3 regions of the Streptomyces sp. NPDC042002 genome follow, and region 2 is predicted to be linked to each of the others. Evidence: riboswitches for the same ligand, from Rfam matches in the RefSeq annotation. Region 2 holds a riboswitch; each other region holds the start of a gene.
The links. A riboswitch is a leader RNA that binds a small molecule or an ion and turns the genes downstream of it on or off. The one in region 2 is predicted to bind S-adenosylmethionine.

Region 1 (3,267 bases), on a different contig from region 2:
AGCGCCACCGGCCTCCCCCTGCCCTCGGTCCACGCGATCCGGGAACAGGACATCACCGTCGTCCGGGGCTGAACACGTACGAGGCCCAGCGCTGAGCAGGTACGGGAGGGGCCGCCGACGGGGCGGGTCGGCGGCCCCTCCCGCGCCGGGCGGAGACCGGCACCGACCGGTGCCCGGCGCGGTCCCTCGGATGCCACGGGCGTCGCGATGTCAGTCCGTGGCGTCCACGTACGGGCGGGCCAGCCGGCGCAGTGGAGACGTCTTGTCCCACACGTGCCAGCGCGCGCCGCACAGGGGGTCGGTCTCGTAGGTCACCTCCGCCGGGAAGCCGTCGGCCGTGACCCGTTCGGCGGGTGGGCCGGCGAGAGTCCTGCCGCAGTGGGGACAGCGGTCCGGCGTCCGCATGGGATACATGCCCATCGTCATCGCTCCTGTCGTACGCCGGTGTTCGTGCGCGTCAGCGGTCTTCGAGGCGACGGTCCAACGAGGCGTCCCGGCAACCCTTGCCGGTGTCGTCGGTCGAGGGAAGCCATGGCGTCCGGCCGGTGCTGGTGAACGCCGCCCACCCACTCACGGCGGCGGTGTCGCCCTCGCACACCGATACACGCCATGCGTCGGGAGTCCAGGTGAAGATCGCGTCCTGACCGAAGCGCCGCCCCAGTTCGCGTGCCGCGCAGTCACTCATGCCCGCGACGGCGACACTCTCCTCGACGTGCGTGCCGCGCGCGTCGCCTCCTGCCGCCGGCCACCAGGTGAGCCCCTGCCGGGCGAGCTCGCCGAGCAGCAGGCCGTGAGCACGGGCGTTGTACTCGGCGGAGGCGGTACGGCCAAAGGGATTCCAGGCCGTGATCACATGAAGGGCGGTGCCGCCGGCCGGTTCCGGGAAGGGGCCCTCAGCCGTGCCCGGCGAACGCGGCTCGACCCGGACGGTCCTGTCGTGGAAACGGATGTCCACGACAGCGTGACGGTAGAGCTCCCAGTTCTGGGGCGCACCGGGTACGTCGGTCGCGTGCACAAGGGCCTCCTGTGGAACGAAGGACCCCCTTACACGCCGTGCAGGGAGATCGGTGCCTGCCCCCATGGACATGGGGGCACGATGTCGCCCGGAAGGGCACTCACGCGATGTGCGAGTCGGCCGACCGGTGGCTTCCCCGGTCGCACTCGGCCGGGTCGACCGAGCCGCAAGATGTCACGATTCCGGTCCCGGAGCAAGGGGTTTCGGATCATCTTGCCAAGGCCCGTCACGGGTGTCAGTTTCCCCGCTCGGTCAAGAGTTCCAGTGTCAAGTCCCGGCTCGCTGGACGGCATTCCGTCCGTCGCGGATGCTCCGGGGACACGGCCGATCGCCATGCGCGGTGCGTGGGAAACCGCAGATCACCGGGGTGCGGACAGTGTGCTACCGGGGTCCTACGACTCCGGAAGGCTGCCCGAACATGTCCGTTTCCCCCGAGCCCGAGCCTCGCCGCGCGGGTGTGCAGGTCATCGAACTCGCCGCCGCTTGCACGCTGTTCCACACGGCCGAGGCGAACGGCCTCGGTTCGCCGGGGACCGGTGACCTCTTCGATGAACGGCGCGAGGAGCCGGACCCGGGGTCTCCGGAAGTCGAGGAAGGCGCGGAACCCGAGGAGACCACCGAGGACGCGGAGGGGACGGACACGTGCACCTGCGCGCATGGCGGTATGCCTGGCCTCTGCTGGGGCCACGAGGCCGGCAAAAGGCAGTACGCGAAGGTGGAGAACCAGGACGACGAGGGCGACGAGAACGATGACTGCGTCCTGGAGGTTGTCGACGACTTCGCCGAAGGGATGGCGGAGGATTCGATCTACGACCTGAGTGACGTGCTTCCCGGCGGCTTCGACCGGCGCTCGCTCCACGGGCTCATCACCCTCATCGATGTCGCCCAGGCGAGACCGGACAGGGAGAGATGGACCACGGACGGGCCGTGGCAGCTCTGGTGGTTGTCCTGCCACAGCGATGTCGCACGGCCCCTGAGCGCAAGAGACGAAACCGATTCCGATTCCTCCAGTGCCGATTCGGACGAGGAACCGGACGACGGCAGCTACTACGTGTTCCTTCAGAACGAGGACGCCCACACCGTCAAGGTCATCAGGACGCGCGGGTCGGAACAGCACGTGATGTACTCCGCGCCCGCCTGGGGGCCTGGCGGCGAGACCCAGGTCCGTGACACTCCGGAAGCGCTGCGGAGTCTCGTGGATCGGGTGACGGAACAGGTGCGCGAGGCGGGCTTCACGGTTGAGGGCGACTGGACCGTCGACTGGTCGCGTTGCCACGTGCTTCTTGCCAACTGGGACTACTGATGGCCCGGCCCCGGAGGCCCAGCGGGGGACCTTGTTTCCGCCTCCACTGCCAACAGCGCATCCCCCTGCGGCGACGGTGCCTTCCCCACTCGCCCCGATGCTGCTGATCACTTGCGACGGCTGGGACGGGCCTTCCGCACGCATGATCCGCACGCACCGACGGTGCGCACTTGTCCGGGTGAACCTTCGGGGTTCACCGACGTGGTGAGCGTGCGCTTCCTGGCGTTGGCGCTGGTCGGTACCAGGGGCGGGCGGAGGTGAGCGGGCGAGTGAGTGAACCGGTACGGGAGTCGGGCGGAACCGCGGCTGCGGACGGGGGCTCGGACCACGGCACTGAGGCTCCGGGCCCGCCGGAACCGGGGTCGGGCATCATCCGGGTCTTCGGGCGGCAGCTGAAGCGGTTCCGGCTGCGGGCCGCTCTGGAGCGCGCTGAGGTCGGGGCGGGGACCGGGTACTCGGCGTCCACGATCGCGGCGTTCGAGCAAGGGAGGCGGGTGCCGCCTGCTCGCTTCATCGACGTGGCGGACGAACTGCTGGACGCGGGCGGCGTCTTGCGGGAGATGAAGGAGGAGGTCGCGCGGGCGCAGTTCCCGGCGTTCTTCCGCGACGCGGCCCGCTTGGAGGCGGAGGCGGTTGAACTCCACGTGTACGCGAACCAGGCGGTGCCAGGTCTGTTGCAGACGGAGAAGTACGCGCGGGCGGTCTTTCGCATGATGCGGCCCCCGCTGGATGACGCGACCGTCGACGAACGAGTGTCGGGGCGGCTGGCTCGTCAGGGGTTCTTCGCGCGATGTCCCACGCCACTCGCCACCTTCGTCATCGACGAGTCGGTCCTCAAGAGACCGATCGGTGGGCGCCAAGTGCTGCGCGGACAGTTGGAGCAGCTGCGCCTCGTCGGCCACAAGCGAACCGTGGACGTGCAGATCATGCCGCTGGACCGGGAGGAGAA
Region 2 (3,267 bases):
GCCGGAACTTCGCGTCGAAGACCGGCTCCAGCGGGGTCTGGTACAGCATGTGGTGGACGAACCACAGCACGGAGTTGGCGATGCCGTTGTACGCGTCGGCGTGCACCTCGGCGTCGATCGCCAGCATCCGTACGCCGTCCTCGCCGACTCCGCGCGCGACGGCCTCCCGGTCGCCGTCGCCGAGGGCGGAGCACACCCACAGGGCGCCCGCGTCCGGCCCGATCGCCGAGAGTCCCGAGACGAGGCCGCCACCGCCGCGCCGGGCGTGCAGCGAACCGTCCTCCCGTACCTCGTAGGTGATCGGGCCGCGGTTGGACGCGACCAGAATCCGGTGGGCACCGTGCGTTGAAGCCATGCCTCGAAACCTAGCCCCGTCTCGAAACGCTCAAACGTTCACTTCGGCCGTATGCGGTCGCGGCCGGCCGGTCCTGCCTACGCGGCCTTGCGCCGCTGGTACTCGGAGATTTCGGTCATCGGGGGCCTTTCCTCCGTGTCGACCGAGTACGTGCGCGGCTGGAAACCGTCCCGGCCGCGCACGAACTGGGTGAGGGCGGGGCGGATCAGATGGCCGCGCGCCAGCCGGAGCTGGGCGGTGCGGTAGATCGCGGCGGCCATCCGGCCGAGCGCCTGGCCGTCCTGGTGGCGGTGTTTGCGCACCCCGACGTCGACCTGGGCGAGGGCGTCCAGGCCCACCAGGTGCAGGGCGTCGACGAGCATGCCCAGTTCGACGCCGTAGCCGACGGGGAACGGGAGCTGTTCGAGCAGCGAGCGGCGGGCCGCGTACTCACCGCCGAGCGGCTGGACGAAGCCCGCGAGCTGCGGCCAGTGCATGTTCAGCAGGGGGCGGGCCATCAGCTCGGTGACCCGGCCGCCCTGGCCGGTGGCGCCGCCCAGCGGACGGTCGTACATGGCCTTGACCAGGTCGACGCCGGGATCGGTGAGCAGCGGGCCCACGATCCCGGAGACGAAGTCGGACGAGAACTCCTTGAGGTCCGCGTCGATGAAACAGACGATGTCCCCGCTCGTCACGAGCAGCGACCTCCACAGCACCTCGCCCTTGCCGGGCACGGCGGGGATCCGGGGGAGGATGTCGTCGCGGTGCACGACACGCGCGCCCGCGGCGGCGGCGACCGCGGAGGTGCGGTCCGTGGAGCCCGAGTCGACGACGACGATCTCGTCGACGAGGGGCACCTGCTGCATGAGGTCGTGGCGGATGATCGCGACGATCTCGCCGACCGTCTCCTCCTCGTTGAGCGCGGGCAGTACGACACTGACCGTCGACCCGGTGACGCGTTTGGCGGCCATGAGCCGGTGGAGGGGGCGGTCGGTCACGGACCAGGAGCGTGTGCTCAGCCAGCTTTCGACTTCTTTCAGCACGGTCTGCGGCTCCTCACTGTCTGATCACACGCTCTCATCGGCGTGCCCGCTGCGGCCAGCGGCAGATCGATTGCCGTCGTCTCGCGGTTCGGACGACTATCTCAACTGTCCTGGCCTTCGGTTACAGTCTTGAACAACGCGGATGACCATCGCATGTCCTGGATCGTCGGCATGTATCGCGTTCAACAGTTCAACAATCAAATACCGCTCATCCAGAGGGGCAGAGGGATACGGCCCGATGAAGCCCCGGCAACCCTCCAGCCGGTCTCGTACCGATCGATGTCGATCGCGTCGCGAGGCTCCCGGCTCGGGAAGGTGCCAAATCCGTCTCACGGCGAAGTGCGTCGTGAGGAAGATGAGGAAAGGGCCTCGCCTCCATGGCTGCGCAGACAGATGCAAGTACCACGAACTCCGCCGAAGCGGTGGACCTCGGCCCGGCCGCGGCGCTTTCCTGCCGCGAGTGCGGACACCGCGTCCCGCTCGGCCCGGTCTTCGCCTGCGAGGAGTGTTTCGGCCCGCTGGAGATCGCCTACGACTTCTCGGCCTACGAGACCGAAGAGCTCCGTAAGCGCATCGAAGCGGGACCCGCGAACATCTGGCGCTACGCGCCCCTCCTGCCCGTCCCCGCGGACGTGGCGGACAAGCCGAACATCAACCCGGGCTGGACCAAGCTCGTGCAGGCCGACAACCTGGCCCGCGAGCTGGGTGTCGACGCCGGGAAGCTCTTCGTCAAGGACGACTCCGGCAACCCGACGCACTCCTTCAAGGACCGCGTCGTCGCCCAGGCCATCGAAGCGGCCCGCGCCTTCGGCTTCACCACCCTCTCCTGCTCCTCCACCGGCAACCTCGCCGGCGCCGTGGGCGCCGCGGCGGCCCGCGCCGGCTTCCGCTCCTGCGTGTTCATCCCGCACGACCTGGAGCAGGGCAAGGTCGTCATGGCCGCGGTCTACGGCGGCGAACTCGTCGGCATCCAGGGCAACTACGACGACGTGAACCGTTTCTGCTCCGAGCTGATCGGCGACCCGGCCGGCGAGGGCTGGGGCTTCGTCAACGTCAACCTGCGGCCGTACTACGCCGAGGGCTCCAAGACGCTGGCGTACGAGATCTGCGAGCAGCTCGGCTGGAAGCTGCCGGACCAGCTCGTCGTGCCGATCGCCTCCGGCTCCCAGCTCACGAAGATCGACAAGGGTCTCCAGGAGCTGATCAAGCTCGGGCTCGTCGAGGACAGGCCGTACAAGATCTTCGGCGCCCAGGCCGAGGGCTGCTCCCCGGTGTCCGTCGCCTACAAGGCAGGACACGACGTCGTCCGGCCGCAGAAGCCGGACACCATCGCCAAGTCGCTCGCCATCGGCAACCCCGCGGACGGGCCGTACGTGCTCGACATCGCGCGGCGCACCGGCGGTGCGGTGGAGGACGTGAACGACGAGCAGATCGTCGACGCGATCAAGCTGCTCGCGCGCACCGAGGGCATCTTCGCGGAGACGGCCGGCGGGGTGACCGTCGGCGTCACGCGCAAGCTGATCGAGAGCGGTCTCCTCGACCCGACCCTGACCACGGTCGTGCTGAACACCGGCGACGGCCTCAAGACCCTGGACGCGGTGGCCTCGGACACCGGGCTGACCGCGACCATCCGCCCGAACCTCGACTCCTTCCGAGAGGCTGGCCTCGCATCATGAGCGTCAACGTCCGCATCCCCACCATCCTGCGCACCTACACCGGTGGCGCCGCCGAGGTGACGGCCGAGGGCACGAACCTCGCCGAGGTCATCACCGACCTGGAGAAGAACCACACGGGCATCGCCGCGCGCGTTCTGGACGACCAGGGCAAGCTGCGCCGCTTCGTCAACGTGTACGTCAACGACGACGACGTGCGGTTCGAGCAGGGTCTGGA
Region 3 (3,267 bases), on a different contig from region 2:
CGATCAACTCGATCACCTGGTTCGTGCGGATCGCCTTCTTCGTCGTGCCGGTGCTCACCTTCATCGCCACCAAGCGGGTCTGCCTCGGCCTCCAGCGCCGGGACCGGGACAAGGTGCTGCACGGCCGCGAGTCGGGCATCATCAAGCGCCTGCCGCACGGTGAGTTCATCGAGGTCCACGAGCCGCTCAGCCAGGACGCGCTGCACACGCTCACCGCGCACGACCAGTACAAGCCGGCCGAGATCGGCCCGACGGTCGACGAGAACGGTGTCGAGCGCAAGGTCTCGGGCGCGAAGAAGCTGCGCGCCAAGATGAGCCAGGGCTTCTACGGGGAGGACAACCAGATCCCCAAGCCCACCGTCGAGGAGTACAAGGAGATCACGAGCGGCCACGGCCACCACTGATCCCCTGATCCCCGGCTGTTCGCCATGGCAGGAGCCCCGTCCACGCAACGGACGGGGCTCTTTGCCGTCTCCCGGGCTGGATAGGGTGGACTCACCCCGTGGTGCGGGGTGATCCACCCCGCGTCACCTACGACCGCGTCACCGACCACCGCGTGACCTACGAACCCAGGAGCGACCATGAGCGCTGTGAACCCCGCTGGAGGCGACACCGCGGCGGGCCGTTCCTGGCCGGCGGTACTGAACGGCCTGCTCGAGGGCCGCGACCAGAGCGCGGACGACACGGCCTGGGCGATGGACCGCATCATGCGCGGCGAGGCGACCGACGCGCAGATCGCCGGGTTCGTGGTGGCCCTGCGGGCCAAGGGCGAGACCGTCCAGGAGATCACCGGACTCGTCCGGGCGATGTACGAGCACGCCAATGTGATCGAGGTGCCCGGACACACCGTCGACATCGTCGGAACGGGCGGCGACGGCGCGAAGACCGTCAACATCTCCACGATGTCCTCGATCGTGGTGGCCGGCACCGGCGCCAAGGTCGTCAAGCACGGCAACCGGGCCGCGTCCTCGGCGTCCGGCTCGTCGGACGTCCTGGAGAAGCTCGGCGTCAATCTCCAGCTCACGGTGAAGCGGGTCGCCGAGGTCGCCGAGGAAGCCGGGATCACCTTCTGCTTCGCGGTGAAGTTCCACCCGGCGCTGCGTCATGTGGCGGCGGCGCGCGGCCAGTTGGGCATCCGGACGACCTTCAACGTGCTCGGCCCGCTGACGAACCCGGCGCGGGTGAAGGCCCAGGCGGTCGGGGTCGCCGACCCCCGTATGGCGCCGATCGTGGCGGGCGTGTTCGCCGAGCGCGGCAACTCCTCGCTGGTCTTCCGCGGCGACGACGGACTCGACGAACTGACCACCACCGCGGGCTCCCACGTCTGGGTGGTCCGCGACGGCGTGGTCACCGAGGAGTGCTTCGACCCGCGTGACGTCGGGCTCGACATCGTCCCGGTGGAGGCCCTGCGCGGCGCCGACGCCTCGTACAACGCGGAGGTCGCCCGGCGTGTGCTGGACGGCGAGCGGGGGCCCGTACGGGACGCGGTCCTGCTGAACTCGGCGGCGGCCCTGGTGGCCCTGTCGCCGACCGGCGCGCCGCTCGCGGACCAGCTCCGCGCCGGAATGGAGAAGGCGGCCGAGGCGATCGACTCCGGCGCCGCCAGGCGCACCCTGGACCGCTGGGTGGCCGCCAGCAACGCCTGATCCACCGGTGACACGGAGGAAACGGAGCAAGGCGCGGTCCACGATCCGGACCGCGTCTTGCGCTGGGAAGATCCTCTGGCAAGATGCTGTACCAGGTCATGAGTGACAGCCATCAGGCCCCGGCCGGCTGTCCGGCAACCCTCCGTCCGTGGCGGGGTGCCCCGGGTGAAGACCAGGTCGTAGGCAGCGAGGCCTACGGCAAGCGCGGACCCCTCCCGCCCTCCGGGCGGACGCAACCAGGGGTCCTGGTCGTTCGAGGGAGCCTTCTGTGAGCAAGCGAATGCGATAGGGCGTAGAGCCCCGCCCCCGCACACCCTTTTCACCTTTCCCGCGCTGAGCGCTGCCTCCCGGCGGCCGGCTCGCGCGGTGATCCCGCCTGCCTCTCACAGGAGCTCGCCATGTCTGTCTCCACCGTTGCCGCCGACCAGTCTGTTTGTGCCCCTCTGGCCGTTCTGGGCCGGGATGTCACCGTCCCGCTCGTCACCGGCGGCGAGGTCACCTACGCGGCCCTCGACTACGCCGCCAGCGCGCCCGCCCTCCAGCGGGTGTGGGACGACGTGGCCGCGTACGCCCCGTACTACGGCAGCGTCCACCGGGGCGCCGGCTACCTCTCGCAGCTGTCCACCGACCTCTTCGAGAACGCCCGCAGGACCGTCGAGGAGTTCCTCGACTGCCGCGCCGACGACCAGGTGGTCTTCACCCGCTCCACCACCGACTCGCTCAACCTGCTCGCCGCCGCGCTCCCGGCCGACTGCCAGGTCTTCGTCTTCGAGACCGAGCACCACGCCTCGCTGCTGCCCTGGCGCGACGCCCGGGTGACCTACCTGAACGCACCGCGCACCCCGGGCGAGGCCGTCGACACCCTGGAGCGCGCCCTCGCCGCCCGCACTGTGTCCATTGAAGGGGGCTACGGGCCGGCCCTGGTCTGCGTCACCGGCGCCTCGAACGTCACCGGGGAGCTGTGGCCGGTGCGTGAACTGGCCGCAGCCGCGCACGCCCACGGCGCCCGCATCGTCCTCGACGCCGCGCAGCTCGCCCCGCACCACCCGGTGTCGGTCCAGGACCTCGACGTCGACTGGGTCGCCTTCTCCGGGCACAAGCTGTACGCGCCCTTCGGCTCCGGTGTCCTCGCGGGCCGCTCCGACTGGCTGCTCGCCGCCGAGCCCTACCTCGCGGGCGGCGGCGCCAGCCGCAAGGTCACCCGGCGTACGGACGGCGGCGTGGACGTGGAGTGGCACGACAGCGCCGCCCGGCACGAGGCCGGCTCGCCGAACGTCATCGGCGCCTACTCGATCGCGTCGGCCTGCAAGGCGCTCACCGACGAGGGCTTCGACAAGCTCGTCGCCCGTGAGCAGCACCTGATCCGTACCGTCCGCGCGGGCCTCGCCGAGGTCCCCGAGGTCCGGGTCCTGTCCCTCTTCGGTGACGACGCCCCGCGGGTCGGCGTCATCTCCTTCGTCGTCGAGGGCTGGAACAGCTCGCACTTCGCGGCCGCGCTCTCCGCCGAGTACGGCATCGGCGTCCGCGACGGCCTCTTCTGCGCCCACCCGCTGGTCCGCACGCTGCTCGGCAGCGACCCCGGGACCCAGGGGGAGTGCGGCGCCCCCGAGGCGGCCCCCGG

Region 1: another riboswitch for S-adenosylmethionine. It lies ahead of ACZ6KY_RS12705 (hypothetical protein); the one in region 2 lies ahead of thrC (threonine synthase).
Region 3: another riboswitch for S-adenosylmethionine. It lies ahead of ACZ6KY_RS00645 (aminotransferase class V-fold PLP-dependent enzyme); the one in region 2 lies ahead of thrC (threonine synthase).

What each region holds. Positions count from the first base shown of each region.
Region 1 covers NZ_JBVJCT010000006.1:255,731-258,997, forward strand. The annotation lists gene ACZ6KY_RS12690 (DUF6299 family protein) at 1-72, shown strand, start outside; gene ACZ6KY_RS12695 (hypothetical protein) at 211-420, opposite strand; gene ACZ6KY_RS12700 (DUF3293 domain-containing protein) at 458-1,015, opposite strand; SAM riboswitch class IV at 1,266-1,376, shown strand; gene ACZ6KY_RS12705 (hypothetical protein) at 1,434-2,318, shown strand; gene ACZ6KY_RS12710 (helix-turn-helix domain-containing protein) at 2,588-3,267, shown strand, end outside.
Region 2 covers NZ_JBVJCT010000016.1:181,234-184,500, forward strand. The annotation lists gene ACZ6KY_RS24100 (alpha,alpha-trehalose-phosphate synthase (UDP-forming)) at 1-355, opposite strand, end outside; gene ACZ6KY_RS24105 (glucosyl-3-phosphoglycerate synthase) at 433-1,377, opposite strand; SAM riboswitch class I at 1,583-1,739, shown strand; gene thrC (threonine synthase) at 1,755-3,053, shown strand; gene ACZ6KY_RS24115 (MoaD/ThiS family protein) at 3,050-3,267, shown strand, end outside.
Region 3 covers NZ_JBVJCT010000001.1:153,735-157,001, forward strand. The annotation lists gene qcrB (cytochrome bc1 complex cytochrome b subunit) at 1-404, shown strand, start outside; gene trpD (anthranilate phosphoribosyltransferase) at 582-1,646, shown strand; SAM riboswitch class IV at 1,741-1,857, shown strand; gene ACZ6KY_RS00645 (aminotransferase class V-fold PLP-dependent enzyme) at 2,045-3,267, shown strand, end outside.